Regions from separate parts of the Streptomyces sp. NBC_01294 genome, predicted to be linked through region 3. Evidence: riboswitches for the same ligand, from Rfam matches in the RefSeq annotation. Region 3 holds a riboswitch; each other region holds the start of a gene.
What was found. Region 3 has a riboswitch for cobalamin ahead of OG534_RS02320 (CoA-acylating methylmalonate-semialdehyde dehydrogenase). Riboswitches for the same ligand answer to the same signal wherever they lie in the genome.

Region 1 (9,937 bases), 160 kb from region 3:
CCGCGATGGGGGCGGACTGGGCGGCGTACGTCGACGCCCTGCGGCATCCCGGGACGCCCTTCGACGCCGACCCCGCCTTCGAGCAGGTCGACATCGACGGCGGGGTCACCGCCATCGCCGAGGGCGGCCCACTGCCGCCGGTACCGGTGGCGGCACTCAGCAAGACCGCTCCCTTCGCGGCTCCGCCCACCATGTCGAAAGACCTGCTCGCCGAGCTGGAGGCGGCCTGGCCGAAGGCGCAGCAGGCGCTGGTGGGTCTGCGGCCGCAGACCCCGCACCTGTTGGCGACCGGCAGCGACCACTACGTCCAGCTCCACGACCCGGACCTCACGATCGCGGCGATCCGCCTGGTCGCGGACCGGGGCGGCTCGCCCGGCACGTGACGTTCCCCCGCGCGCGGGCCGCCGCGCGAAGCGCGAAGTGGCATCCTGTGGGCATGACGTCCGAGGTCACGGCCGCGGCGTGGGCGGCGCGACAGGTCGCCCAGGTCCGCGATGACCCTGCCGGGCGGACGGCCTTGATGGAGCGCTGCTATTCCGGCCCGTTCGGCAAGGCGCCCCAGCACCTGCCGTTCCGCCGGGCCGCGCTGTCGTTCATGCGCTGGCAGGTACGGCGGGGCGTGCTGCGGCCGGCGTCCGGCGACCTGCCAGGCAGTCCGTGGTGGCGTGAGGTGAACGAACGCATTCTCCGGGACGGCTGCGAGGCGGTGGGGCTCAGCGGCGGACTTGCGGGGCCGCCCTCCTCGCGTACGGTCGACCACTGGCTGTCCTTCGCCGAACGCCCCACCGCCCGGGCCTGGTACCGGGCGCACAACGGGAGCGTGGTAGCCGCCTACCTCGAGAACCGCGGCCTCGCGGAGGCGGAGAACGAGAGCGAGCGGTTCTTCATGAACGTCGTCCTCTGCCGCGTGCTCTACGCCCACACCCTCGTCGCGGCGCCCCGGATCTCACTCGGGCCGCTGCGTCCGCTCGCCCCGTTCCTCGGTGATCCGAGGCTGGGCATGACCGGGATCTTCCTGCAGCTGTCGCGGGTGCTCCCCGACGAGTACCCGCTCCGCGGCACGGTGCAGTGGCACCTCGACAGGGAGATCGGGTTCGGCCGGCTCCTCGATTTCGGGGTGATCGTTCCGCGCCTGCAACAGCTCTACGAGTGGTCGGCTCACGAACTCTCCGCGCCGGGCCTGCTCGGCTGCGTCCGTGAAGGAGCCCCGATCTACGCCTGGCCGTTCGACGACCGGCACGTCTGGCAGCCTCCGCGCTCCTTCGCCCTCCGGATGGTCCACCGGACGCTCCCGCCCGCACGACTCGCCCCGCCGCCCGGTCCGTAGCCACGGCCGCGAGCCGCGGAGGACGCGCCGTACGGACGGACGTGCCGTACAAGTCGTCCCGTACGGACGTGCCGCGCAGGGCGCGCCGTTCGGGCGGACGCCCTGTCAGAACCCCTGATGGCGAAGCCCGCTCCGGTGGAGCCGCCCCCGGACGCCCGCTGTCGGTGCCACCTGTCAGTATCGCGGACAACCCGCCTCGAGGAGACCCATGGGCACCTGGGACGTCGGCCCCTTCGACAACGACACCGCGGCGGACTTCTGCGGCTCCCTCGACGAGACCCCGGAAGCCGGCCGGCCCGGCCTCGTGCGGGACGCGCTCGTCCGGGTCCTCGACGCCGGCGACCCGCTCGATCAGCACCTGGCGGTCGAGGCGGTGGCCGCCGCGGCCCTCGTCGCCGCCCAGTGCCCCGGTGGCCGTCCCCTCACCAGCGCCTACGCGCCGGACCTGCCCGTCCCGGAGCTCCCGGCCGACCTGCGGGACACCGCCGTCCGCGCCCTGGACCGGATCACGGCCCCGCCGTCGGAGCTGCGGGAGCTCTGGGAGGAGACCGACCGGTACCTCCACTGGCTGCGCAGCCTGCACCTGCTGCGCCGGGTCCTCACCTTCCCGGCAGCGCGACCGGTGGCCGACTCCTGGGCCAGGATCGACGCGTGGATGCGACGGCACTCCCCCGCCTCCTACGCCCTGCTCGCGCCCCCGGCCGATCACGCCGAGGTCGAGGCCGCGCAGGAAGCGATGGGGATACGTTTCCCCGCCGACCTGCTGGACTCACTGGCCTGCCACAACGGGATCACCGAGTGGGACAACCTGCTCCCGGGCCGACCGCCCCTGTCCGTCGCGGGGATCCTCGGCCACTGGCAGATGTGCGTCGAGATCGCCGGGGACGACCCCGACCTGACCGAGGCCTCCGAGTGGAACGACGAGCCCTGGTGGCACCCGCAGTGGATCCCCTGGGCCCAGAGCGACGGCGACTCCGACGTCATCGACATGCGCGAAGGGCCCGGCCAGGGCCGCCTGGGCAGCGCGTCGCACGGCGACACCGGCCACTTCGACGACGGCTGGCCCTGCCTCGCCACCTACCTGACCGCGGTGGCCGATGCCTTCGAGCACGGCTCCGAGGTCGACGGGGCCGTCCCCTTCCTGACCACGCAGGGCACCGTGTGGTGGGACGGATCCGGCACGACCGACCTGAACGGCGAACCCCTCACACCCGCCCCGCGATCGCACGGGCAGGCCGCCGCGCACCGCGGAGGGCGGTGAGGCCTTTCGTTCGCCGGGTCCGTGATCCTGGAGGCATGCGTGCCGCCCGTCTGATCCGTATGGCCCTGCTCATCCAGTCGAGCCCCGGCCTGACCGCCGCCGCTCTCGCCCGCGAGCTGGACGTTTCCGAGCGGACGGTGATCCGCGATGCCCAGGCCCTGCAGGAGGCCGGCATCCCCGTCCGGTCGGAGCGCGGCCGGACCGGCGGCTACCACCTGGCCCCCGGCTACCGGACCCGGCTGACCACGCTGCATCCGGCCGAGGCGGAAACCCTGTTCCTGTCCGGGCTGCCGTCGGCCCTGCGGGACCTGGGACTGTCGGACGCGGCGGACACCGCCCGGCTGAAACTGACCGCCACCCTGCTCCCGTCCGTACGCGCGGCCGCCGAGGCGTCGGTACGCCGCTTCCACCTCGACGCCCCGGCCTGGTTCCGCGAGCCCTCCGCACCCGAGCTGCTGCCGGAGCTGGCCCGCGCGGTGTGGTCGGACCGGACCGTCGAGCTGTCCTACGCCCGGCCGGGCCGGGACGGCTCGCCGCCTTCCGCGGTGTCGCGGGTGGTGGACCCGTACGGGCTCGTCCTGAAGGCCGGCACCTGGTACGTCGTGGCACGTCTCCGTACCGGGGACGGGGATGGGGATGGGGACGCCGCTGGGGAGGGGCGCGACGGCGATTGGCGCACGTACCGCGTCGACCGTGTCACGGCCCTGGCGCCCGCCCCCGGCGTCCAGGAGCCGTTCGTACGCGATGCGGCCTTCGACCTGGCCGCGCACTGGGAGGCGCGCTCGCACGACTTCGCCCGCGCGCTGTTGCGCACCACCGTCACGGTGCGGCTGACCGCGTGGGGGCTGCGCCGGCTGCCGGCCGTCGTGGACGGAGCCGCCGTCGAGGACGCGCTGGCCTCCGCGAGCGCCCCGGACTCCGCCGGTCTGGTCACCCTCGACCTGACCGCGGAGTCCGAGGAGGTCGCCTTCGACCAGCTGGCCGGGCTCGGCGCGGACGCCGAGGTGCTCGCCCCGGCCTCCCTGCGCGCCCGCTTCCGTGAGCGCGCGGCGGCCCTGGCCGCCCTCTACCGGCCGGAGCCGAAGGGCGCGGAAGGGGCGAAGGGGGCAGCCGGGGCGAAGGGTCAGCGGTAGTCCTCGGCGGAGGCTTCCCTGCCGCCGTGGATGACGTCCTCGAAGTAGGCCCAGGCGTCCGGGCGGCTGCCGTCCGCGTCCCGCACCCCGTAGGTCTTCGCGAGCTCCCCGCTGGAGGTGGACTTCCCGTTCCAGCGGGCGGCCCGGCCGGGATCGGCGGCCAGCGCGGCGACCGCGCGGGCCAGGTACTGCGGGGACTCGGCGATGGCGAAGGCCGGCTCCCGGGCGATCGCGTCGCGCCAGTTCTCCTCGCTCACCCCGAAGTGGGCGAGCATCTGCTCCGAGCGCAGGAAACCCGGCGAGACCGCGACCGCCGTACCCCCGTACTCCGCCAGCTCCTGGCCCAGCCCGAACGCGAGCCGGATCGGGGCGTTCTTCGCCAGGTCGTAGTACATGTTCTCGCGGTAGCGGCGGTTGGAGCGCGCCGTGCCGTCGGTGACCTCCACGTGCAGCGGCGCGTCCGAACGGATCAGCAAGGGCAGCAGCAGCGCCGCGGTGATCACGTGAGAGCGCGCGCCGAGTTCCAGGATGCGCAGGCCGTCGGCGAGGGGGGTCTCCCAGCTCTTCTTCCCGAATACGGAGCCGGCGAGGAGGTGCTCACCGCCCCACAGGTCGTTGACGAGGATGTCGAGCCGCCCCTGTTCCCGGTCGATCCGCTCGACGAGGGCGCGTACCTGGTCCTCGTCGAGGTGGTCCGTGGGCACCGCGATGCCGGTGCCGCCGGCCGCGGTGACCAACTCGGCTGTCTCCTCGATGGTTTCGCTCGTCCGGCCGACCTCGCTGGCCCGGGTACGGGTGGTGCGGCCGGTGACGTACACGGTGGCGCCGGCCCGGCCGAGCTCGACGGCCTGGGCGCGTCCGGCACCGCGGGTGGCCCCCGCCACGAGCGCGATCCGGCCGGCGAGCGGGCGCCGCGGGTGGTCGGGGCCGGCGTTCCGGATGGTGATGTCCTCGTTGCTCATGTCATCCATCGTTCACGCCAATCCCGACAGATCCTGTCACCCTTTCTCCGCACCTCGCCGATCACCCGACGCCGCGCGCCGTCGGCCGTACGCCACCCGAGGCGTGCCGATCAGCACCCATCCTGGCGGCTACCTCGCCGGCGGACCGGAGGGTCCGCGTCCCGGTCACCGTCGTCGGCGGCAAGCCGAAGTCCCTGACGGTCCATCTCGTACGACGACGGCTACACCTGGCGCAGGGCCCCGGTCGCGTCCGGCGCGGTGACGGTGAAGAACCCGCCGAAGGGCGGCCACGTGTCCCTGCGGGGCACGGTGACCGACGCCTCGGGCAGCAAGTCGGAGATCACGATCACCCGGGCCTATCTGACGGACTGATCGCCGCGGCCCGGTCGCGCACGGAGGCTCGTCGGGCTCCGTGCGCACCGGGCCCGCACTCGTGCCTCCGGGTGCGGGGCCCGTACTCCGGCCTCCGGGTGCGGGGGCCCGTACGCGGGTCCCCGCACCCGGAGGGGATCAGGCGCCCCAGCGCAGGGCGATCGTGTCGCCCACGTTGATCACCTTCTCGCGGAGCGCGCCGGCGAAGGCGGAGCCGTCGACGCTCACCTTCCAGGTGTTGCCGCCGCTGTTGGCCTTGCCGTTGACGTTAGTGATGGTGCCGGTGCCCGACGAGGGGGTGACGCCGGTGACACAGCCCGACGGGGTGGCGCCGCTGGTCGCCGCGTTCAGGACGTCGCCGAGGGTGGTGGTCGTACCGGTCGGCGTGAAGGCCACCGAGCAGACCTTGAGGTTGCCGGCGCCGTCGTCGACGGTCAGGGCGAGCTTGGTGGCGGTGCCGGCGGTCAAGGTGGACTGCGCGACCCACTGCGGGGCCCCGGGGGTGACCGGGACGGGCGGGGCCGTGGTGAATCCGCCACCGGCCACGGCGCGCAGCGCGTCGATCGACGCGTAGGCGGTCGGGGTGGTGTCGGACGGCTTGTACTTGAAGCCGCCCGCCGGGTTGTACTGGTTGGCGATCAGGAAGTCGATCGGGGTCTTGCCGTTGACGGTGAGGAAGTCACCGGTCTGCGGGTTGATGCTGCAGGCGTTGAGGCCGGCGACGCCCCAGCCGTTGGAGCTGGTGTTGACCCCGTACAGGGAGTTGAAGGCACCGGAGTTGGCGACGAGCTTGCCCTTGAGGAAGTTCTTGGCCTGGACGACGTCGGTGTCGGTGTTGGGGACGCCGGAGACGCAGAGGGCGGCCATCGCGGCGCCGGTCATGTCGACGTCGCTCGCGGAGTTGAGGACGGTGGGGTTGCCCTCGGCCTTCTGGTAGGTCCAGCCGCCGTCGACGTGCTGGTTGGCCCGGATGCGCGTGACCATCGAGTCGGTGAGTGCCTGCGGAACACGGGCGCCGCCGGCCTGGGTCTTCGCGCCGCCCAGGGAGAGGGCCGCGAAGACGGTGCCGTTGAAGTTGCCGGACGGCCCGAAGTAGCCCGCCTCGGCGGTCTGCCAGTACGAGTAGACGTGCGCGATGAGGTTGCGGGAGGCCGACACGCGGGCCGGGTCGATGCCCGCGGCGTACGCGTTCAGGGTGCCGCGCTCGTAGTCGGTGACCACCGGTGCGCCGGAGGGCCAGCCCGCGGTGGACAGAAGGTTGCGGTAGACGGTCCGGGCGTTCTTCGTGGTGTCCCCGCCGGGGGCGACGTCGACGACCGCGGTGCCGGCGGCGGCGAAGGTGCTGAACGCCCACTCGTTGGACAGGCCGGAGCCGGCGTACGAACCGTCGGCCGCCTGGAGGGACTTGAGGTAGGCGACGCCGTTGGTCTTCGACGTGGCGATCTGCGCCGGCGACGAGGTCGCGAAGGCGGGCAGCGCGGTGAGGGCGAGGGCGCCGAGGGCGGCGGGCACCGCGAGCGCGAGGCGGCGGGGCGTGCGGGGACGGGGCGTGCGGGGACGGGACATGGCCTGCTCCTGGAATCGGCGGACGCCGGCCACTGCCTGGACACGCCGCAAGGAGCCCGCTCACGGTGGCGGGGCAGGGGCATGGCCGGAGAGCCGCCGTCCGGAACGCGTGGTACGGCTTCTGTGGTGCATCGCCGGATGGGCATTCGGGCTCGGAAACGGCCCCCGCCGTCCCACACCGCTGCGCGTCAGCTCCGGCATCGCACCGGATTCCCCCACGTGGCAGCCCAGGACGCTACCCGAGTGATCAAGGGACCGCCAGCCACCGGATCCGTGACGCGGACCGCCTCCGCCCGGGGCTGGTCCGCTGAGACTCAGGCCACCTTGACGCGTCGTCGGGATCCGTGTTGCACTCCGCCTGATAACTGCTCAGCACCAGGGGAAGCCGGTCGAATTCCGGCGCTGTCCCGCAACCGTAGGCCCGGTTCTTCCCGGGCGAGCCGGAATGCCTGGTGTTGGGCCACAGTACGAAGAGCGCCGTCGCGGATTGCGGTGTGGTCGTCGCAGCCTCTCCATGGCCTCAGGCCGTGCAGGGGCGCATCGCCACGTACGCAGCCGCCCGGCAGAGACGAGGGCTGCGGTGGGGACCGAACAGCAGGCAAAACGGCAATCGGGGACGAGACGGCGGCTCCTCTCCCTCGTGACCGCGACCTTCCTGACGCTCGGTGCGGGAGTGGCCCTCCTCACGGTTCCCTCGTCCGCCAACGCCGACCCGATCGAGCAGTGCACGGCCACCACCGGCGCCGTCGTCGCCGTCGACTTCGGACCCTTCGGCGGCAAGGTCGAGCGCGGCTGCGACACCACGCCGACGACCGGTTACGAGCTGCTGCACACCGGCGGCTTCACGACCGAGGGCACCGTCCACGACGGCCCGGCCTTCATCTGCCGCATGGGCAACGGCTCCTTCAACTCCGGTACGCAGTACCCCACTCCGGACAAGGAGGACTGCGTCCTCACCCCGCAGGCCACCGCGTACTGGTCGTACTGGATCGCCTCGCCCGGTCAGAAGAACTGGACCTACAGCCCGCTCGGTGCCATGTCGCGCACCCCGAAGCCCGGTGACGTGGACGCCTGGGTGTTCGGCGGCACCGACATCGGCGGCACTTCGGGCAAGCCCACCTTCTCCCCCGACGACGTGCGCGCGGGCGGCGGCGCCCCCTCACCGGACCCGACCGGGCCGACCGTGCCGCCGACCGTTCCGCCGGGCGCGGTCGACGTGGCCGCCGCCACCCGCTGGCTCACCGGGAAGCTGACGGACGGGGAGCGCGTCGTCGACGAGGGCTCCACCACTCCGAACCACTTCCTCACCAGCGAGGTCGTATTCGCCCTGGCCGCCACCGACAGGGAGAGCCCGGCGGCCCGGAAGGCCGCCGACTTCCTCGCCACGCCCGAGCAGACGGACGCGTACGCCTACCCGGCCGGCAAGGACGGGATCCCCGACGCCGGCGCCGCCGCGCGCCTCGCGCTCGTCGCCGAGGCCACCGGCAAGGACCCCCGTGCCTTCGGCGGCCACGACCTGCTCGGCGACCTCGTCAAGTACGTCTGCCCCAGGGACATCGGTGACGGTGAGACCGTCGAAGGCTGTCTGACCAGGGGGGACTTCCGGACCACCGGCCAGGCCGACGCCCAGGCCATGGCCGTCATCGCCCTCCTCAACGGTGGCGTGACGCCTCCCGCCGACGCCGTGAACCGGCTGAATGGCCTGCAGTGCGAGGACGGCGGCTTCACCGGCATCCTCATCCGCGCCGGCGAATGGTGCGACAGCGACGCGAGCTCCACGGGCCTGATCGCCCTGGCCCTCAAGCGGGCCGGCGGCCACGACGCGGCCGTCGAAAGGGCGCGGGCCCAGCTCAAGAAGTCCCAACTGGCGAGCGGCGCCTGGCCCTCCGCCTCCTTCATGACCACCGGCAGCCCGGCTTCCACCGGTTGGGCCGCCCAGGCCCTGCGCGCCCTCGGCGACGCCGGCCACGCGGACGCGGGCCTCTCGTGGCTCTCCAAGCACCAGTTCCCCGAGGGCGGTTTCGGCTTCGAGGCGGACGACACCGCATCGCGCGTGTTCGCCACCGTCCCCGTCGCCGTCGCGGGTGCCAAGAGCGACCTGGTGGCCCTGACGGGCAAGAAGGCCGACCCGACGCCGACGCCGACCGAGCCCAAGCCGACGCCCACGGATCCCAAGCCCACACCGACCGAGCCCAAGCCGACGCCCACCGAACCGAAGCCCACACCGACTGAACCGAAGCCCACGCCCACCGCCCCCAAGCCGACGGTCCCGCCGGGCGACGGACCGGACATCAAGAAGGGCGTGGCGTACCTCACCGCCCCCAAGCAGCTGATCCAGGGCCGCTACTACGAGAGCGAGCCCGGTGGGGGCCGTGCCGACTACGGCATGACCATCGACGGCGCCTACGCCCTCGCGGCCACCGGCGGTGACAACGCGACGCTGCGCAACATCGTCGACTTCTTCGACAAGGGCGGCAAGGACGCCCAGAACCGCGGCATCCACGACTGGACCCTCGTCGGCACGAAGTACGCGTCCGGCGGCTCCATCGGCAAGGCCGCCGTGCTCGCCGAGGCCGTGGGCCGCGACCCCCGCAACTTCGGCGGCCAGGACCTGATCTCCGCGCTCGCCAAGATCACCTGCCAGGCCAAGACCTCGACCCGCCAGGAGTGTGCGTCCAAGGGCAACTACGCCTACGCCACCTCCGTCTTCAAGCAGTCGCTCGGCGTCATCGCCCAGGTCCGCGCCGGCGAGACGGCCGCCGCGGCCGAGCCGATCGCGTACCTCAAGAGCCTCCAGGACCCCTCCGGCGGCTGGGTCAGCCTGATCGGCGAGCCCAGCACCACCGAGGTCGACTCCACCGCCATGGCCGCCATGACCGTGGACCTGCTGCCCGACGCCGACTCGCAGCGTGCCGTGGACCAGGCGCTGGCCTGGCTCGCGGCGCAGCAGAAGGCAGACGGCGGTTTCGAAGGCGCCTCCGGGAACTCCGTCAACTCCGCCGCCCTCGCCATCCAAGGGCTCTCGCTGGACGCGGCCAAGTACAGCGCCCAGATCGCCAAGGCCCGCACGTTCCTCGCGAGCCAGCAGAACGCCGACGGCGGCTTCAACGTCGCCAAGGGCAGCCAGCCCGGTTCCGACGTCCGGGCCTCCACCCAGGCCATCAGCGGCACCACCGGCGTCTCCTTCGGCACCCTCACCCGCAGCCTGGACGGCACCACCCCGCAGCCCGTCCCCAGCTCCACGGCCACCTCGGGCGGCACCGGTGGTACGAGTGGCAGCGGTGGTACGGGTGGTACGCCGGTCATCGTGACGCCC
Region 2 (9,937 bases), 7.5 Mb from region 3:
TGCCGCCGGCCGCGGTGACCAACTCGGCTGTCTCCTCGATGGTTTCGCTCGTCCGGCCGACCTCGCTGGCCCGGGTACGGGTGGTGCGGCCGGTGACGTACACGGTGGCGCCGGCCCGGCCGAGCTCGACGGCCTGGGCGCGTCCGGCACCGCGGGTGGCCCCCGCCACGAGCGCGATCCGGCCGGCGAGCGGGCGCCGCGGGTGGTCGGGGCCGGCGTTCCGGATGGTGATGTCCTCGTTGCTCATGTCATCCATCGTTCACGCCAATCCCGACAGATCCTGTCACCCTTTCTCCGCACCTCGCCGATCACCCGACGCCGCGCGCCGTCGGCCGTACGCCACCCGAGGCGTGCCGATCAGCACCCATCCTGGCGGCTACCTCGCCGGCGGACCGGAGGGTCCGCGTCCCGGTCACCGTCGTCGGCGGCAAGCCGAAGTCCCTGACGGTCCATCTCGTACGACGACGGCTACACCTGGCGCAGGGCCCCGGTCGCGTCCGGCGCGGTGACGGTGAAGAACCCGCCGAAGGGCGGCCACGTGTCCCTGCGGGGCACGGTGACCGACGCCTCGGGCAGCAAGTCGGAGATCACGATCACCCGGGCCTATCTGACGGACTGATCGCCGCGGCCCGGTCGCGCACGGAGGCTCGTCGGGCTCCGTGCGCACCGGGCCCGCACTCGTGCCTCCGGGTGCGGGGCCCGTACTCCGGCCTCCGGGTGCGGGGGCCCGTACGCGGGTCCCCGCACCCGGAGGGGATCAGGCGCCCCAGCGCAGGGCGATCGTGTCGCCCACGTTGATCACCTTCTCGCGGAGCGCGCCGGCGAAGGCGGAGCCGTCGACGCTCACCTTCCAGGTGTTGCCGCCGCTGTTGGCCTTGCCGTTGACGTTAGTGATGGTGCCGGTGCCCGACGAGGGGGTGACGCCGGTGACACAGCCCGACGGGGTGGCGCCGCTGGTCGCCGCGTTCAGGACGTCGCCGAGGGTGGTGGTCGTACCGGTCGGCGTGAAGGCCACCGAGCAGACCTTGAGGTTGCCGGCGCCGTCGTCGACGGTCAGGGCGAGCTTGGTGGCGGTGCCGGCGGTCAAGGTGGACTGCGCGACCCACTGCGGGGCCCCGGGGGTGACCGGGACGGGCGGGGCCGTGGTGAATCCGCCACCGGCCACGGCGCGCAGCGCGTCGATCGACGCGTAGGCGGTCGGGGTGGTGTCGGACGGCTTGTACTTGAAGCCGCCCGCCGGGTTGTACTGGTTGGCGATCAGGAAGTCGATCGGGGTCTTGCCGTTGACGGTGAGGAAGTCACCGGTCTGCGGGTTGATGCTGCAGGCGTTGAGGCCGGCGACGCCCCAGCCGTTGGAGCTGGTGTTGACCCCGTACAGGGAGTTGAAGGCACCGGAGTTGGCGACGAGCTTGCCCTTGAGGAAGTTCTTGGCCTGGACGACGTCGGTGTCGGTGTTGGGGACGCCGGAGACGCAGAGGGCGGCCATCGCGGCGCCGGTCATGTCGACGTCGCTCGCGGAGTTGAGGACGGTGGGGTTGCCCTCGGCCTTCTGGTAGGTCCAGCCGCCGTCGACGTGCTGGTTGGCCCGGATGCGCGTGACCATCGAGTCGGTGAGTGCCTGCGGAACACGGGCGCCGCCGGCCTGGGTCTTCGCGCCGCCCAGGGAGAGGGCCGCGAAGACGGTGCCGTTGAAGTTGCCGGACGGCCCGAAGTAGCCCGCCTCGGCGGTCTGCCAGTACGAGTAGACGTGCGCGATGAGGTTGCGGGAGGCCGACACGCGGGCCGGGTCGATGCCCGCGGCGTACGCGTTCAGGGTGCCGCGCTCGTAGTCGGTGACCACCGGTGCGCCGGAGGGCCAGCCCGCGGTGGACAGAAGGTTGCGGTAGACGGTCCGGGCGTTCTTCGTGGTGTCCCCGCCGGGGGCGACGTCGACGACCGCGGTGCCGGCGGCGGCGAAGGTGCTGAACGCCCACTCGTTGGACAGGCCGGAGCCGGCGTACGAACCGTCGGCCGCCTGGAGGGACTTGAGGTAGGCGACGCCGTTGGTCTTCGACGTGGCGATCTGCGCCGGCGACGAGGTCGCGAAGGCGGGCAGCGCGGTGAGGGCGAGGGCGCCGAGGGCGGCGGGCACCGCGAGCGCGAGGCGGCGGGGCGTGCGGGGACGGGGCGTGCGGGGACGGGACATGGCCTGCTCCTGGAATCGGCGGACGCCGGCCACTGCCTGGACACGCCGCAAGGAGCCCGCTCACGGTGGCGGGGCAGGGGCATGGCCGGAGAGCCGCCGTCCGGAACGCGTGGTACGGCTTCTGTGGTGCATCGCCGGATGGGCATTCGGGCTCGGAAACGGCCCCCGCCGTCCCACACCGCTGCGCGTCAGCTCCGGCATCGCACCGGATTCCCCCACGTGGCAGCCCAGGACGCTACCCGAGTGATCAAGGGACCGCCAGCCACCGGATCCGTGACGCGGACCGCCTCCGCCCGGGGCTGGTCCGCTGAGACTCAGGCCACCTTGACGCGTCGTCGGGATCCGTGTTGCACTCCGCCTGATAACTGCTCAGCACCAGGGGAAGCCGGTCGAATTCCGGCGCTGTCCCGCAACCGTAGGCCCGGTTCTTCCCGGGCGAGCCGGAATGCCTGGTGTTGGGCCACAGTACGAAGAGCGCCGTCGCGGATTGCGGTGTGGTCGTCGCAGCCTCTCCATGGCCTCAGGCCGTGCAGGGGCGCATCGCCACGTACGCAGCCGCCCGGCAGAGACGAGGGCTGCGGTGGGGACCGAACAGCAGGCAAAACGGCAATCGGGGACGAGACGGCGGCTCCTCTCCCTCGTGACCGCGACCTTCCTGACGCTCGGTGCGGGAGTGGCCCTCCTCACGGTTCCCTCGTCCGCCAACGCCGACCCGATCGAGCAGTGCACGGCCACCACCGGCGCCGTCGTCGCCGTCGACTTCGGACCCTTCGGCGGCAAGGTCGAGCGCGGCTGCGACACCACGCCGACGACCGGTTACGAGCTGCTGCACACCGGCGGCTTCACGACCGAGGGCACCGTCCACGACGGCCCGGCCTTCATCTGCCGCATGGGCAACGGCTCCTTCAACTCCGGTACGCAGTACCCCACTCCGGACAAGGAGGACTGCGTCCTCACCCCGCAGGCCACCGCGTACTGGTCGTACTGGATCGCCTCGCCCGGTCAGAAGAACTGGACCTACAGCCCGCTCGGTGCCATGTCGCGCACCCCGAAGCCCGGTGACGTGGACGCCTGGGTGTTCGGCGGCACCGACATCGGCGGCACTTCGGGCAAGCCCACCTTCTCCCCCGACGACGTGCGCGCGGGCGGCGGCGCCCCCTCACCGGACCCGACCGGGCCGACCGTGCCGCCGACCGTTCCGCCGGGCGCGGTCGACGTGGCCGCCGCCACCCGCTGGCTCACCGGGAAGCTGACGGACGGGGAGCGCGTCGTCGACGAGGGCTCCACCACTCCGAACCACTTCCTCACCAGCGAGGTCGTATTCGCCCTGGCCGCCACCGACAGGGAGAGCCCGGCGGCCCGGAAGGCCGCCGACTTCCTCGCCACGCCCGAGCAGACGGACGCGTACGCCTACCCGGCCGGCAAGGACGGGATCCCCGACGCCGGCGCCGCCGCGCGCCTCGCGCTCGTCGCCGAGGCCACCGGCAAGGACCCCCGTGCCTTCGGCGGCCACGACCTGCTCGGCGACCTCGTCAAGTACGTCTGCCCCAGGGACATCGGTGACGGTGAGACCGTCGAAGGCTGTCTGACCAGGGGGGACTTCCGGACCACCGGCCAGGCCGACGCCCAGGCCATGGCCGTCATCGCCCTCCTCAACGGTGGCGTGACGCCTCCCGCCGACGCCGTGAACCGGCTGAATGGCCTGCAGTGCGAGGACGGCGGCTTCACCGGCATCCTCATCCGCGCCGGCGAATGGTGCGACAGCGACGCGAGCTCCACGGGCCTGATCGCCCTGGCCCTCAAGCGGGCCGGCGGCCACGACGCGGCCGTCGAAAGGGCGCGGGCCCAGCTCAAGAAGTCCCAACTGGCGAGCGGCGCCTGGCCCTCCGCCTCCTTCATGACCACCGGCAGCCCGGCTTCCACCGGTTGGGCCGCCCAGGCCCTGCGCGCCCTCGGCGACGCCGGCCACGCGGACGCGGGCCTCTCGTGGCTCTCCAAGCACCAGTTCCCCGAGGGCGGTTTCGGCTTCGAGGCGGACGACACCGCATCGCGCGTGTTCGCCACCGTCCCCGTCGCCGTCGCGGGTGCCAAGAGCGACCTGGTGGCCCTGACGGGCAAGAAGGCCGACCCGACGCCGACGCCGACCGAGCCCAAGCCGACGCCCACGGATCCCAAGCCCACACCGACCGAGCCCAAGCCGACGCCCACCGAACCGAAGCCCACACCGACTGAACCGAAGCCCACGCCCACCGCCCCCAAGCCGACGGTCCCGCCGGGCGACGGACCGGACATCAAGAAGGGCGTGGCGTACCTCACCGCCCCCAAGCAGCTGATCCAGGGCCGCTACTACGAGAGCGAGCCCGGTGGGGGCCGTGCCGACTACGGCATGACCATCGACGGCGCCTACGCCCTCGCGGCCACCGGCGGTGACAACGCGACGCTGCGCAACATCGTCGACTTCTTCGACAAGGGCGGCAAGGACGCCCAGAACCGCGGCATCCACGACTGGACCCTCGTCGGCACGAAGTACGCGTCCGGCGGCTCCATCGGCAAGGCCGCCGTGCTCGCCGAGGCCGTGGGCCGCGACCCCCGCAACTTCGGCGGCCAGGACCTGATCTCCGCGCTCGCCAAGATCACCTGCCAGGCCAAGACCTCGACCCGCCAGGAGTGTGCGTCCAAGGGCAACTACGCCTACGCCACCTCCGTCTTCAAGCAGTCGCTCGGCGTCATCGCCCAGGTCCGCGCCGGCGAGACGGCCGCCGCGGCCGAGCCGATCGCGTACCTCAAGAGCCTCCAGGACCCCTCCGGCGGCTGGGTCAGCCTGATCGGCGAGCCCAGCACCACCGAGGTCGACTCCACCGCCATGGCCGCCATGACCGTGGACCTGCTGCCCGACGCCGACTCGCAGCGTGCCGTGGACCAGGCGCTGGCCTGGCTCGCGGCGCAGCAGAAGGCAGACGGCGGTTTCGAAGGCGCCTCCGGGAACTCCGTCAACTCCGCCGCCCTCGCCATCCAAGGGCTCTCGCTGGACGCGGCCAAGTACAGCGCCCAGATCGCCAAGGCCCGCACGTTCCTCGCGAGCCAGCAGAACGCCGACGGCGGCTTCAACGTCGCCAAGGGCAGCCAGCCCGGTTCCGACGTCCGGGCCTCCACCCAGGCCATCAGCGGCACCACCGGCGTCTCCTTCGGCACCCTCACCCGCAGCCTGGACGGCACCACCCCGCAGCCCGTCCCCAGCTCCACGGCCACCTCGGGCGGCACCGGTGGTACGAGTGGCAGCGGTGGTACGGGTGGTACGCCGGTCATCGTGACGCCCGGCGAGACCACGGGCGGCGCGGGCAGCGGCGTCGCCGTCGCGCAGGGCGGTCCGGGCGGTCCGGGCGGTCCGGGCGGTCCGGGCGGTCCGGGCGGTCCGGGCGGCAACCTCGCCTCCACCGGCGTCCAGGTCGGTGTGCTGGCGGGTACCGCAGCCGCGCTGACGCTGGCCGGCTGGCGCCTCGTCGTCATGGCGCGCGCACGCCGCAACCCCGCGGAGGCGGACCGATGAACTCCCGCTTCATGCGCGCCCTCGCCCGCGCAACGTCCGTGCTCGGACTGACGGTTGCGGCGTTCGCCGCCACCGCCGGCCCGGCCGGGGCCGCCCCGCAGCCGATGGGCCAGTGCACGACCTCGTCCGGTGTCGTCCTCGCGGTGGACTTCAGCCACTGGGGCGGGCCCGTCTACCGCTCCTGCGGCACCGCGCCCACCACCGGCTACGAACTCCTGAACCAGGGCGGCTGGGCGACCACCGGCACCGGCCACGACGGCCCCGCCTTCATCTGCCGGATCGGCTACAGCGGCCACCAGGGCGGCAAGCAGTACCCGACCCCGCAGCAGGACGACTGCGTCCTCACCCCGCCCGCCTCCGCCTACTGGTCGTACTGGCACGCGAACCCCGGCCAGAACACCTGGGAGTACAGCCAGCTCGGCGCCATGCTCTACAAGCCGAAGCCCGGCAGCGTCGACCTGTGGATCTTCGGCGGCACGAACATCGAGGGCACCGAGGGCAAACCCACGGTCACCCCCGACCAGTTGCGCGCCAAGAACACCAGGCCGACCGGCGGGCCCGCGCCCAAGGACACCCGCACGGCCGCTCCCCTCCCCCCGAGCGTCAACACGGGCCCCAAACCGGAGAACCCGCCGCCGCCGACCACGGCGCCCGGCCCCACGGCTTCGGAAAGCCCCTCGGCCTCGGCGAGCCCCTCCGAGAGCGTCTCGCCCACGCCCTCCGCGCCACCTTCGTCCAGTGCCCCCGCCGAGGCCGCGCCCGCACCCGGCCCCGCGGTCGTCGACGCGGCGCCCGCCGCCGACACCCAGCACGACGCGGGCTCGTACCTGCCCGCCGTCGCCACCGGAGCGCTGGTGCTGCTGATCGGCGCCGCCGCCGTGTTCGCGGCCAAGCGCCGCCGTCGTGCGGAGTAGCCGCGTGTCACGCACCATCACGGCCGCGGCCAAGCCGCCCGCGTCCGGCCTCGCGCCGGATGCGGGCGGCCGCCGTCTGCCCCGCACCGTGCATCCCGTCGCGTGGTGGATCTGGGCCCTGGCCCTGGCCACGGCGGTGAGCCGCACCAACAACCCGCTGCTGCTGTTCCTCGTCCTCGCGGTCCTCGGCTACGTGATCACCATGCGCCGTACCGAGGCCCCCTGGGCGCGGGGCTTCAAGTACTACCTCTACCTCGCGCTCACCGTCGTCGCGATCCGCGTCGTCTTCCGCGCCGTCTTCGCCACGGGCATCACGCCCCGCGACCACTTCCTCTTCTCCCTCCCCCACATCCCCACCCCCGACTGGTACGCGGGCATCCAGCTCGGCGGGCCGGTGTCGCTGGAAGCGCTGCTCTCGGCCGCGACCGACGGGCTGCGCCTGGCCTGCATGCTGTGCTGCATCGGCGCCGCCAACACCCTCGCCAACCCCAAACGGGCCCTGCGCGTCCTGCCCGGCGCCCTCTACGAACTCGGGGTCGCCGTCACCGTGTCCATCAGCGTCGCACCCCAGCTGGTGCAGAGCGTCCAGCGCGTCCACCGGGCCAAGCGGCTGCGGGCCGGCCGCGCCAAGGGGCTCCGGGCCCTGCGCGGCATCATCGTCCCCGTCCTCGAAGACGCCCTGGAGCGGTCCCTGCGGCTGGCCGCTGCCATGGACTCCCGCGGCTACGGCCGCGCCGGCACGGCCACCCGCCGCTCCCGCCGTCTGACGGGCGCCCTGATGCTGCTCGGCATGTGCGGCCTGTGCGCCGGGGCGTACGGCCTCCTCGACGCCACCGCGCCGAAGCTGCTCGGGCTCCCCGCCATGGGCGCGGGCGCCCTGCTGTGCTTCGCCGGACTCCGCCTCGGCGGCCGCCGCATCACCCGCACCACCTACCGGCCCGACCCCTGGCGGGCCGCGGAGTGGGCCGTCGCGGGCTGCGGCGTCCTGTCCGCGGTACTCCTCTTCAGCAACGCCGGCTTCAACGCCGCCGAGCTCAACCCGTCCATCTACCCGCTCAGCTGGCCCGCGCTGCCGCTGGTACCCGCCGCGGCGATCCTCCTCGCCGGGACCGCCGGCTTCCTGGCACCGCCCCCGGCCGCCCCCGCCCGACCGGCCGCTCCCGCCCGATCGACCGCCCCCGTACAGCGCACCGAGGAACCCAAGTGATCCACTTCGACCAGGTCACCGTCCAGTACGAGGACACGGCCGAACCCGTGCTGCGCGACGTGGACCTGACCGTCGAGGAGGGCGAACTCTGCCTCGTCGTCGGCCACACCGGCGTCGGCAAGTCCACCCTGCTCGGCGCCGTCAACGGGCTCGTCCCGCACTTCACCGGCGGCACTCTCTACGGGCGCGTCCTCGTCGACGGCCGCGACACCGCCGACCACCCGCCGCGCGAACTCGCGGATGTGGTCGGCGTCGTGGGACAGGACCCGCTCGACGGTTTCGTCACCGACACCGTCGAGGAGGAACTCGCCTACGCCATGGAACAGTTGGCGGTCCCCCCGGCCACCATGCGCAAACGCGTCGAGGAGACCCTCGACCTCCTCGGCCTCGCCGACCTCCGCCACCGCGCCCTGCACGAGCTCTCCGGCGGGCAGCAACAGCGTGTCGCCATCGGCTCGGTCCTCACCGCCCACCCCCGGATCCTGGTCCTCGACGAGCCCACCTCGGCCCTGGACCCGACCGCGGCGGAGGAGGTGCTCGCCGCCGTCACCCGGCTCGTGCACGACCTGGGCGTCACCGTCCTGCTCGCCGAACACCGTCTGGAACGCGTGGTCCAGTACGCCGACCGCGTCATCCACCTCCCCGGCGACGGCCGCGTCGTCTCCGGTACGCCCGCCGAGATCTTCCGTACGTCCTCCATCGCCCCGCCCATCGTGGAGCTCGGCCGCGCCGCGGGCTGGAACCCGCTCCCCCTCTCGATCCGCGACGCCCGCCGGGCCGCGGCACCGCTGCGCACCCGGCTGGCCGGCGCCGCTCCCCCGCCGGTACGGCCCGCTCCCGCCGCGGACGGCACGGAGCTGCTCACCGCGCGCGGCGTCACCGTCGCCTACCACGGCGTGCCGGCCGTACGGGAGGTCGATCTGACCCTGCACGGAGGCGAGGTCACCGCGCTCATGGGCCGCAACGGCTCCGGCAAGTCCTCCCTCCTGTGGGCCCTCCAGGGGTCCGGTCCCCGCAAGGCCGGCTCCGTGGCCGTCGGTGCTCCCGACGGCCCGAAACCGCGGGATCCGCAGAAGCTCTCCGCCGCGGACGCGCGGCAGTTGGTCGGCCTGGTCCCGCAGACCCCAACCGACCTCCTCTACCTGGAGTCGGTCAAGCAGGAACTCGACCAGGCAGACGCCGAGTCCGGGGTGTCGGCGGACGGGATCCGGGCCCGCACGATCCTGGACCGACTGGCTCCCGGCATCCCCGACACCACCCACCCCCGCGACCTGTCGGAGGGCCAGAAGCTCGCCCTCGTCCTCGCGATCCAGCTGACCGCCGCCCCCCGGGTGCTGCTGCTGGACGAGCCCACCCGCGGACTCGACTACCGCGCCAAGGGCGAACTGATCCGCATCGTCGACGACCTGGCCGCCGAGGGGCGCGCCGTGGTGATCTCCACGCACGACGTGGAGTTCGTCGCCCGGGCCGCCGACCGCGTCGTGGTCATGGCCGAGGGTGACGTCGTCGCCGACGGCCCGACCACCGAGGTCATCGTCGCCTCCCCCGTCTTCGCCCCGCAGACCGCGAAGATCCTGGCCCCGCTGCCCTTCCTCACCGTGGACCAGCTGGCCGCCGTACTCCCCGCCGACGGAACGGACCCGGACGCGTGAGCACGTACACCGCGGCCATCCGCATCCGCGCCCGGGCCGGGATCGTCATCGGCATGGCGGCCTTCCTCGGGGTCGTCGCGTTCTTTTGGCCGTTCCTCGTCGCCCCGGGCAAGTTCGGCTCGAACTACGCGCCGCCCCTGATCTTCGGTGTCCTGCTCGTCATCGTGCTGTGCGTGGTGATCTCCGAGATCGCCGAGGGCGGCATCAACTCCAAGGCCCTGGCGATGCTGGGTGTCCTGTCGGCCGTCAACGCCGCCATCCGCCCGCTGGGCGCGGGGACCGCCGGCATCGAGACGGTGTTCTTCATCCTCGTCCTGGCCGGCCGCGTCTACGGCCCCGGCTTCGGCTTCACCCTGGGCTGCACCTCGCTCTTCGCCTCCGCCCTCATCACGGGCGGCGTCGGGCCCTGGATGCCGTACCAGATGTTCGGCT
Region 3 (9,937 bases):
GTCCCATCGGGTGGGCGCAGCCCAGTTCCATTCCGGCGTCCACGTCCTCGGCACTGGCGAACCCGGACTCGGCCATCCGGATGGCGGCGAGGAGGTAGGGGACCAGCAGGGCGTTGACGACGAAACCGGCCCGGTCCTGGGAGCGGACGGTCGTCTTGCCCAGGGTGTCGCGGGCGAAGGCCTCGACGACGGCGAGGGTGTCCTGCGAGGTGTGGAGGGAGGACACGACCTCCACGAGGGGCAGGACGGGGACCGGGTTGAAGAAGTGCAGGCCCACCACCCGGTCCGCCCGGCCGGTGGCCATGCCGAGCCGCATGACCGGGATCGCGGAGGTGTTCGTGGCGAGGATCGCCTCCGGATCCTCCACGATCTTGTCGAGGCGGGTGAAGACGTCCACCTTGGCCTCGGGGTTCTCCGTGACGGCCTCGATGACGAGCCGGCGGTCGGCGAGGTCCTCCAGGTCGCCGGTGAAGACGAGCCGGGCGAGGGCGTCCTCGGCGGAGATCCGGTCCAGTTTGCCCCGCTGGACGGCGCGTTCCAGGGAGACGGCGACACGCTCCCGGGCGGCCCGGGCGGCGGCGGCGTCCGACTCGGCGACTACGGTGTCGAGCCCGGCGCGGGCGCACACCTCGGCGATGCCCGCGCCCATCTGGCCGCCGCCGACGACCCCGACGCGCTGGATGCGTGCCGCCGGCCGCACGGGGGCGCTCACGCGTTCACCCGCGCGTCGGCGCGGCGGACGAGGTGGCGGGTGTAGGCCTCGGGGGTGAAGAAGGCCGGGAGCCGGACCGACAGGGCGGTGTCCACGAAGACCTCCCGGGCTTCGGCCGCGAGCGCCTGCGGGTCCTCGTCCTGCAGCGCCGTGCATTCGGCGTCCAGGAGGTCGGTCACGGTCCCCCGGTCGACCCGGTCGTGGCGCAGCCACTGCCAGATCTGGACGCGGGCGATCTCCGCGGTCGCGGCGTCCTCCATCAGGCCGTACAGGGCGACGGCGCCGCTGCCGCGCAGCCAGGCGTCGAAGTAGCGCAGGGCCACGGCGACGTTCGAGCGGACGCCCTCCCGGGTCGGGGGCATGCCGATCCGGCGTACGGACAGCAGGTCGGCGGCCGTGACCTCGACGTCCTCGCGCATCCGGTCGGTCTGGTGCGGCCGGTCGCCCAGGACTCCGTCGAAGACCTCGCGGCAGACGGGCACCAGCCCGGGGTGGGCGACCCAGGAGCCGTCGAAGCCGTCCTCGGCCTCCCGCTCCTTGTCGAGGCGGACCTTCGCGAGGGCGGCGGCGTTGGCCCCCGCGTCGCGGCTGGGGACGTGGGCGGCCATGCCGCCGATCGCGTGGGCGCCGCGCCGGTGACAGGTGCGGACGAGCAGTTCGGTGTAGGCGCGCATGAAGGGGGCCGTCATGGTGACCTTGGCCCGGTCGGGCAGCTGGAAGTCGGTGCGGTGGCCGAAGGTCTTGATCAGGCTGAAGAGGTAGTCCCAGCGGCCCGCGTTCAGTCCCGCGCTGTGTTCGCGCAGCTCGTAGAGGATCTCCTCCATCTCGAAGGCGGCGGTGATCGTCTCGATGAGGACGGTGGCGCGGACCGTGCCGCGGGGGATGCCGAGGAGTTCCTGCGCGTGGAGGAAGACGTCGTTCCACAGGCGGGCCTCGTACCGGTTCTCCAGCTTGGGGAGGTAGAAGTACGGGCCGTACCCGGCGTCGATCTGGCGCCGCGCGCAGTGGAAGAAGTACAGGCCGAAGTCGACGAGCGAGGCGGACACGGGCCGGCCGTCGATCTCCAGGTGCTCCTCGGTCAGGTGCCAGCCGCGCGGGCGCACCATGACGGTCGCGAGGTCGGTCCCGAGGCGGTACTCCTTGCCCTCGGGGGTGGTGAAGTCGATGCGCCGTTCGACGGCGTCGAGCAGGGTGAGCTGGCCGCCGACGATGTTGGTCCAGGTGGGGGCGGTGGCGTCCTCGAAGTCGGCCATCCAGACCTTGGCGCCGGAGTTGAGGGCGTTGACGGCCATCCGGCGCTCCGGCGGGCCGGTGATCTCGACCCTGCGGTCGGTGAGGCCGGGTGCGGGCGGCGCGACCCGCCAGTGGGGGTCCTCGCGCAGCGCGCGGGTGGCAAGCGGGAAGTCGAGCGGGGTGCCGCCGGCCAGGTGGCCCGAGCGGCGGCGGCGCTCCTTGAGGATCTCCAGGCGGCGGTCGGCGAACGCGGCGTCGAGCCGGCCGATGAACTCCAGGGCCTCGGGTGTCAGGATCTCCTCGTGGCGCTCACCCGGTGCGCCGAGAACCCGGACACTGCTGGTCAGAGGCGAGAGGGACATGCGGTTCTCCTCAGCGGGGGCGGTGGGTGCCCGAGGGGAAGTCCCTCGGGCACCCGGCGGGCCATGGCCGGCAGGACTGACGGCGCGGACTAGTGGAACTGCTCTTCCTCGGTGGAGCCGGAGAGCGCGGTGGTGGAGGAGGCCGGGTTGACGGCGGTGGAGACCAGGTCGAAGTAGCCGGTGCCGACCTCGCGCTGGTGCTTGACGGCCGTGAAGCCCTGCGCCTGGGCGGCGAACTCGCGCTCCTGGAGGTCGACGTAGGCGGTCATGCCCTGCTCGGCGTAACCGCGGGCGAGGTCGAACATGCCGTGGTTGAGGGAGTGGAAGCCGGCGAGGGTGATGAACTGGAAGCGGTAGCCCATCGCGCCCAGCTCCCGCTGGAACTTGGCGATCTCGTCGTCGTCCAGCGCCGCCTTCCAGTTGAAGGACGGCGAGCAGTTGTAGGCGAGCATCTGGTCCGGGTACCGCGCGTGGATCGCCTCGGCGAACTCGCGGGCCTGGGCGAGGTCCGGGGTGCCGGTCTCGACCCAGATCAGGTCCGCGTACGGGGCGTAGGCGAGGCCGCGGGCGATGACCGGCGCCATGCCGTTCTGCACCCGGTAGAAGCCCTCGGCGGTGCGCTCGCCGGTGGCGAACCGCGCGTCGCGCTCGTCGACGTCGCTGGTCAGCAGGTTCGCGGCGAGGGCGTCCGTGCGGGCGATGACCAGGGTGGGGACGTCGGCGATGTCGGCGGCGAGGCGGGCCGCGTTGAGGGTGCGGATGTGCTGGGAGGTGGGGACGAGGACCTTGCCGCCGAGGTGGCCGCACTTCTTCTCGGAGGCGAGCTGGTCCTCGTAGTGGATGCCGGCCGCGCCCGCCGCGATCATCGCCTTGGTCAGTTCGAAGGCGTTGAGCGGGCCGCCGAAGCCGGCCTCGGCGTCGGCGACGATCGGCGCCAGCCAGTCGGTCCCCCCGTCAATCGAACTGGTCGTGCCGCCCTCGGCGGTGGCGATCTGGTCGGCGCGCAGCAGCGCGTTGTTGATCCGGCGCACCACCTGCGGGACCGAGTTGACCGGGTACAGGCTCTGGTCCGGGTAGGTGTGGCCCGCCTGGTTGGCGTCGGCGGCGACCTGCCAGCCGGAGAGGTAGATGGCCTGGAGGCCGGCCCGGACCTGCTGGACGGCCTGACCGCCGGTCAGCGCGCCGAGGGCGTGGATGTAGTCGCGTTCGTGCAGCTGGCGCCACAGTCGTTCGGCGCCGCGCCGGGCCAGGGTGTGCTCCTCGCGGACGCTGCCGGAGAGCCGCACCACGTCCTCGGCCGTGTAGGTGCGCTCGATGCCCGCCCACCGAGGATCGTCGGCCCACCGCTGCTTGAGCTGCTCGGCCGCCGCCGTCGTGTTCGCCGTTGCCATGACCGTCACCGTTTCCATCCGTCGCTTGTCTTGCCAATGAGCGGGGCATTGACTGCTGCGCATTGGCACTCTGTGCCTGTTCGGGAGATGCGGCCGCCGAACCCGGCTGCAGGCCGAAGCTGAGCAATGCTGCCGAGCCGCCGGGCGGAACGGCCGGGGACACCGAAATCAGGGCGTGAATCGGGCCTGGAAGTCCACCTCGGCTGCCGGGTCCGGCTGACCGCAGGACCGACTCTGGCACTGACACCGAGTGCCAACAAGGAAGTACATCTGCCAAGCTTTGCGAATCTTCGGAGCCGAAATTGCCAAGGTTGCGAAGCTCCTCGGCGGCGAAGGTCCACGTACCCTGACGACGCATTGACGCATGCCAACGGTGGAGGAGTGCGGTGAGCAAGACGTACGCGGGAGCGCGGCTGCGGCGGCTCCGCGAGGAGCGGCGGATGACCCAGGCCGACCTGGCACGGGTGCTGGCCATCTCCCCCAGCTACCTCAACCAGATGGAGCACGACTCCCGGCCGCTGACCGTCCCCGTGCTGCTGCGCCTCACCGAGGCGTTCGGGGTCGATCCGGGGTTCTTCTCGGAGCGCGACACCAGCCGCCTGGTCGCGGACCTGCGCGAGGCGCTCGCCAAGGAGGTCGCCGAGGCCCGCGTCTCCCCCTCCGACCTGGCCGAACTGGCCACCCGGATGCCTGCCGTCGCCTCGGTCCTGCTGGACCTGGGCCGGCGCGGCCAGCTCCTGGCCGAGCGCCTCGCCGACGCCGCCGACGGCCGGGACGCGGTGACGGACGCACCCCGCTCGCCCCACGAGGAGATCCGCGAGTTCTTCTACCGGCGGCAGAACTACCTGCACGAGACCGATCTGGCGGCCGAAGCCCTCGCCCGCGAGATCGGCATCCGCCCCGGTGACGTCATCCGCGCCCTGACCCGCCGGCTGTCCGATCGGCACGGCGTCAGGACCGCCCCGGATTCCGACCGGCTGCACCACTACGACGCGACCGCCCGGGTCCTGCACCTGTCGAACCGGCTGCGGCCGGGCCAGCAGGCGTTCCGGATGGCCACGCAGCTGGCGCTGATCGAGTACGGGGCCGAACTGGACCGGCTGGCCACCGAGGACTTCCCGCCCGGCTCCCCCGTGCACGCCCTCGCGCGGATCGGCATCGCCAACTACTTCGCGGCCGCGCTCATCCTCCCGTACACGGCCTTCCACACCGCCGCGGAGGAGTTCCGCTACGACATCGAGCGGCTCACCGACCACTTCGGGATCGGCTACGAGACGGTCTGCCACCGCCTCAGCACCCTGCAACGGCCCAGGCTGCGCGGGGTTCCCTTCTCCTTCGTCCGGGTGGACCGGGCCGGGAACATGTCCAAGCGGCAGTCCGCCACCGGATTCCACTTCTCCCGCGCGGGCGGCACCTGCCCGCTGTGGAACGTGTACGAGGCCTTCGCCGCGCCCGGTCGCATCCACGTCCAGGTCGCCGCCATGCCCGACGGGCAGCGGTTCCTGTGGACCGCCCGCGCCGTCACCCGCCACCGCGGCGGCTGGGGCGAGCCCGGCAAGACCTTCGCGATCGGGCTCGGATGCGAGATCCGGCACGCCTCCCGGCTCGTGTACGCCGACGGGCTCGACCTCGACAACACGGCGGCGGCCACGCCCATCGGCATGGGCTGCAGGCTCTGCGAACGCCTCGACTGCCCGCAGCGGGCCGTCCCGCCGCTCGGCCGGGTCCTGGCCGTCGACGAGAACAGCAGCACTTTCATCCCGTACCCGGTGACCAGGAACTCCGCCCCGGCCCACGGCTGACGGACGCCGGCGCGCGGCAGGGGGGTCTGGACTTACTAGGACGTCCAACTATATGTTCGCCGCACAAGGTCCGCGGTGCAGGGAAGCCGGTGAGAAACCGGCACGGTCCCGCCACTGTGACCGGGGAGTGTGCTGCCATCCACACGCCACTGACGAGGTCTGTCGGGAAGGCGGGCGGCACGCGGTGATCCGGGAGTCAGGATACCGGCCGCGGAACGTTCCGTGTTGTCCACGAGGATGGAGCAGACACGCATGGCACCGGTTTGTACCCAGGACCCTGGTGATCCGGCGGAGCGCGCGCACACCTGCGCACGCTCGTAGTTCTCACGGCCTTCCCCAGCGGCGCACCCCACCGGGCGCGTTCGCCGGTCCGCCGTGCCATCCCCGGATCCAACCTGACGAGAGCAGGCACCCATGGTCCGTGAACTCACCCATTTCATCGGCGGCAAGCACACCACCGGAACATCCGGACTCTTCGCCGACGTGTACGACCCCAACACCGGCACCGTCCAGGCCCGCGTCCCGCTCGCCGGGCGCGCCGACACCGAGGCGGCCATCGCGAACGCCGAGGAGGCGCAGGCGGATTGGGGCCAGTGGAACCCGCAGCGCCGCTCGCGCGTGCTGCTGCGCTTCCTCCAACTGGTCGAGGGCGAGCGGGACTCCCTCGCCCGCATGCTGTCGGCCGAGCACGGCAAGACCGTCGCCGACGCGCACGGTGACCTGCAACGCGGCCTGGAGGTGGTCGAGTTCGCCGCCGGCGTCCCGCACCTGCTGAAGGGGGAGTTCACCGACAACGCGGGCACGGGCATCGACGTGCACTCCCTGCGCGCGCCGCTCGGCGTGGTCGCCGGGATCACCCCCTTCAACTTCCCGGCGATGATCCCGCTGTGGCAGGCCGCACCGGCTCTGGCCTGCGGCAACTCCTTCATCCTGAAGCCCTCGGAACGGGACCCGTCCGTACCGCTGCGGCTCGCCGAGCTCTTCCTGGAAGCCGGCCTGCCGCCCGGCGTGCTCAACGTGGTCAACGGCGGCAAGGAGGCCGTCGACACCCTCCTCGAAGACCCCCGCGTGCAGGCCCTCGGCTTCGTCGGCTCCACCCCGATCGCCGCGCACATCTACGCCACCGCCGCCGCCCACGGCAAGCGCGCCCAGTGCTTCGGCGGCGCCAAGAACCACATGATCGTGATGCCGGACGCCGATCTCGACCAGGCCGTGGAGGCGCTCATCGGCGCCGGATACGGGTCGGCCGGCGAGCGCTGCATGGCCATCGCCGTGGCCGTCCCCGTCGGCGAGGAGACCGCGGACGCGCTGGTGGCCAAGCTGAAGGAGCGCATCGCCACCCTGCGCGTCGGCCGCTCCGACGACCCCGAGGCAGACTTCGGGCCGCTGGTGAGCCGTGACGCGCTCGACCGGGTCAACCGCTACGTGGGCATCGGCGCCACCGAGGGAGCCGAACTCGTCGTCGACGGACGCGGGTTCACCCTGGCCGGGCACGAGAACGGCTACTTCGCCGGCGCCACCCTCTTCGACCGGGTCACCCCCTCGATGCGGATCTACCGGGAGGAGATCTTCGGGCCGGTGCTGTCCGTCGTACGGGCCGCCGACTACGAGGAGGCACTGCGCCTGCCCACCGAGCACCCGTACGGCAACGGCGTCGCGATCTTCACCCGCGACGGCGACACCGCCCGCGACTTCACCCGCCGGGTGGGCGCCGGCATGGTCGGCGTCAACGTGCCGATCCCCGTCCCGGTGGCGTACCACACCTTCGGCGGCTGGAAGCGGTCCGGTTTCGGGGATCTGAACCAGCACGGACCGGACTCCATCCGCTTCTACACCCGGACCAAGACCGTCACCTCGCGCTGGCCCTCCGGGGCCAAGGAGGGCGCGAGCTTCACGATCCCGACGATGGGATGAGCGCCGTGACCACCCTCACCGAGGACCAGCTCGCCCTCGCCGAGGTCACCCTCGACTTCGCCCAGGAGCACCTGGCCCCGTACGCCGTCGCCTGGGACCGGGACAAGCACTTCCCCGTCGAGGTCATCCGCCGGGCCGCGGTCCTCGGTCTCGGCGGCGTCTACGTGCGGGAGGAGCACGGCGGTTCGGGGCTCGGCCGCGCCGACGGCGTCCTCGTCTTCGAGACCTTGGCCACCGGCTGCCCGTCCATCGCCGGCTACCTCTCCATCCACAACATGGTCGCCTGGATGATCGACCGCTACGGGGACGCCGCGCAGCGCCGCCGCTGGCTGCCGGGCCTGTGCTCGGCCGACTCCCTGGGCAGCTACTGCCTCACCGAACCCGGGGCCGGCTCCGACGCGGGAGCCTTGCGCACCCGCGCCGAGCGGAACGGCGACCACTACGTGCTGACCGGCGTCAAGCAGTTCATCTCCGGCGCCGGGGCCGCCGGGGTCTACATCGTCATGGCCCGCACCGGCGAGAGCGGGCCCGGCGGGATCTCGGCGTTCGTCGTCGCACGCGAGGACCCCGGGGTCTCCTTCGGCCCCAACGAGCACAAGATGGGCTGGAACGCGCAGCCCACCCGCCAGGTCGTCCTCGACGGCGTGCGCATCCCCGCCGACCGCCGGCTCGGCGCCGAGGGCGACGGCTTCCGCATCGCCATGAACGGCCTCAACGGCGGCCGGCTCGGCATCGCCGCCTGCTCGCTCGGCGGCGCCCAGAGCGCCCTGGACCGCAGCCTGGTCCACCTCGCCGACCGCGAGGCCTTCGGAGGGCGGCTCCTGGACGCCCAGGCGCTGCAGTTCAGGCTCGCGGACATGGCCACCGAACTGGCCGCCGCCCGCGCGCTGGTCCGGCAGGCCGCCGAGGCCCTCGACTCGGACGATCCGCTGGCCCCCCGGCTGTGCGCGATGGCCAAGCGTTTCGCCACCGACACCGGCTACACCGTCGCCGACCGGGCTCTGCAGCTCCACGGCGGATACGGCTACCTCGGCGAATACGGCATCGAGAAGATCGTCCGCGACCTGCGCGTCCATCAGATCCTGGAAGGCACCAACGAGATCATGCGGGTCATCGTCGCCCGCGGACTCACGGAGACCCTGCGATGACCCACGCACCCCACGCACCCCACGAAGACCGCGACCACGTCCTGCTGCGCACCGAGGGCCACGCCGCGTACCTCACCCTCAACCGCCCCAAGGCGCTCAACGCCCTCAGCCACGCCATGGTGCTCCGCATCGACGAGGCGCTCACCGCCTGGCAGCACGACCCGGCCGTCGAGACCGTCGTCATCGAGGGCGCCGGTGAACGCGGCCTGTGCGCCGGGGGCGACATCCGCTCGATCCACGAGGATGCCCGCACGGGCGGCAGCGCCTCCGCGGACTTCTGGCGCGACGAGTACCGGCTCAACGCCCGCATCGCCCGCTACCCCAAGCCGTACGTGGCCCTGATGGACGGCATCGTCATGGGCGGCGGCGTCGGGGTCTCGGCCCACGGCAGCGTCCGGATCGTCACCGAACGCTCCCGCGTCGCCATGCCCGAGACGGGCATCGGCTTCGTCCCCGACGTCGGCGGAACCTACCTGCTCGGGCTGGCCCCGGGCGAACTGGGCACCCACCTGGCCCTGACCGGTACGCCGGTCGGGGCGGCCGACGCCCTGCTGTGCGGGCTCGCGGACCACTTCGTCCCCGCGGCGGAGCTCCCCGCACTGGCCGCCGACCTCGCGCGGACCTCCGTACACGAGGGCCTCGGCGCGCGGGTGCAAACGCCGCCGCCCGGTGACCTCGCCGCCGCCCGCGCGTGGATCGACGCGTGCTACGCGGCGGACACGGTCGAGGAGATCGTCCGGCGGCTGCTCGCCACCGGCGTCCCCGGCGCAAAGGAGGCCGCGGCCGCCCTGGCGGCGAAATCGCCCACGGCACTGAAGGTCACCCTGGCCGCGCTGCGCCGGGCACGCGATCTGGGCCCGCTGGAAAGGGTCCTGGAGCAGGAGTACCGGGTCTCCTGCGCGGCTCTGGCCTCCCCCGACCTGGTGGAGGGCATCCGCGCCCAGGTGATCGACAAGGACCGCACCCCGCACTGGACCCCGCCCACCCTCGCCGAGGTCGGCACGGCGGACGTGGAACGGTTCTTCGCCCCGCTCGGCGCGCGCGAACTGCGCCTCGCCGCCACCGATTCGACTCAGGAGGTGCCCTGGTGAGCAGTACCGTGGCGTTCGTCGGACTGGGCCACATGGGTGGCCCGATGGCGGCCAACCTGGTGAAGGCCGGCTACCGCGTCCTCGGCTTCGACCTGGTGCCGGAGCTCCTGGGCGCCGCCGCGGCGACGGGGGTGGAGCCGGCCGGGTCGGCCGCGTCGGCGGCCGCCGACGCCGATGTGGTGATCACCATGCTCCCGGCGGGCAGGCACGTCCTCGCCCTGTACCGGGAGGACGGGCTGCTGGCGGCAGCGCGGCCCGGAACCCTGTTCGTCGACTGCTCCACC

Region 1: another riboswitch for cobalamin. It lies ahead of OG534_RS01600 (prenyltransferase/squalene oxidase repeat-containing protein); the one in region 3 lies ahead of OG534_RS02320 (CoA-acylating methylmalonate-semialdehyde dehydrogenase).
Region 2: another riboswitch for cobalamin. It lies ahead of OG534_RS35840 (hypothetical protein); the one in region 3 lies ahead of OG534_RS02320 (CoA-acylating methylmalonate-semialdehyde dehydrogenase).

The regions. Positions count from the first base shown of each region.
Region 1 covers NZ_CP108423.1:300,632-310,568, forward strand. Annotated here, with positions in the region: gene OG534_RS01570 (alpha/beta fold hydrolase) at 1-383, shown strand, start outside; gene OG534_RS01575 (hypothetical protein) at 437-1,327, shown strand; gene OG534_RS01580 (DUF4259 domain-containing protein) at 1,536-2,588, shown strand; gene OG534_RS01585 (helix-turn-helix transcriptional regulator) at 2,624-3,721, shown strand; gene OG534_RS01590 (SDR family oxidoreductase) at 3,712-4,683, opposite strand; gene OG534_RS01595 (hypothetical protein) at 5,194-6,621, opposite strand; cobalamin riboswitch at 6,742-6,879, opposite strand; cobalamin riboswitch at 6,960-7,092, shown strand; gene OG534_RS01600 (prenyltransferase/squalene oxidase repeat-containing protein) at 7,202-9,937, shown strand, end outside.
Region 2 covers NZ_CP108423.1:7,911,667-7,921,603, reverse strand. Annotated here, with positions in the region: gene OG534_RS35845 (SDR family oxidoreductase) at 1-247, opposite strand, end outside; gene OG534_RS35840 (hypothetical protein) at 758-2,185, opposite strand; cobalamin riboswitch at 2,306-2,443, opposite strand; cobalamin riboswitch at 2,524-2,656, shown strand; gene OG534_RS35835 (prenyltransferase/squalene oxidase repeat-containing protein) at 2,766-5,732, shown strand; gene OG534_RS35830 (hypothetical protein) at 5,729-6,646, shown strand; gene OG534_RS35825 (energy-coupling factor transporter transmembrane component T) at 6,651-7,853, shown strand; gene OG534_RS35820 (ABC transporter ATP-binding protein) at 7,850-9,505, shown strand; gene OG534_RS35815 (ECF transporter S component) at 9,559-9,937, shown strand, end outside.
Region 3 covers NZ_CP108423.1:460,127-470,063, forward strand. Annotated here, with positions in the region: gene OG534_RS02300 (3-hydroxybutyryl-CoA dehydrogenase) at 1-712, opposite strand, end outside; gene aceB (malate synthase A) at 709-2,307, opposite strand; gene aceA (isocitrate lyase) at 2,397-3,698, opposite strand; gene OG534_RS02315 (short-chain fatty acyl-CoA regulator family protein) at 4,085-5,500, shown strand; cobalamin riboswitch at 5,557-5,727, shown strand; gene OG534_RS02320 (CoA-acylating methylmalonate-semialdehyde dehydrogenase) at 5,915-7,414, shown strand; gene OG534_RS02325 (acyl-CoA dehydrogenase family protein) at 7,411-8,562, shown strand; gene OG534_RS02330 (enoyl-CoA hydratase/isomerase family protein) at 8,559-9,653, shown strand; gene mmsB (3-hydroxyisobutyrate dehydrogenase) at 9,650-9,937, shown strand, end outside.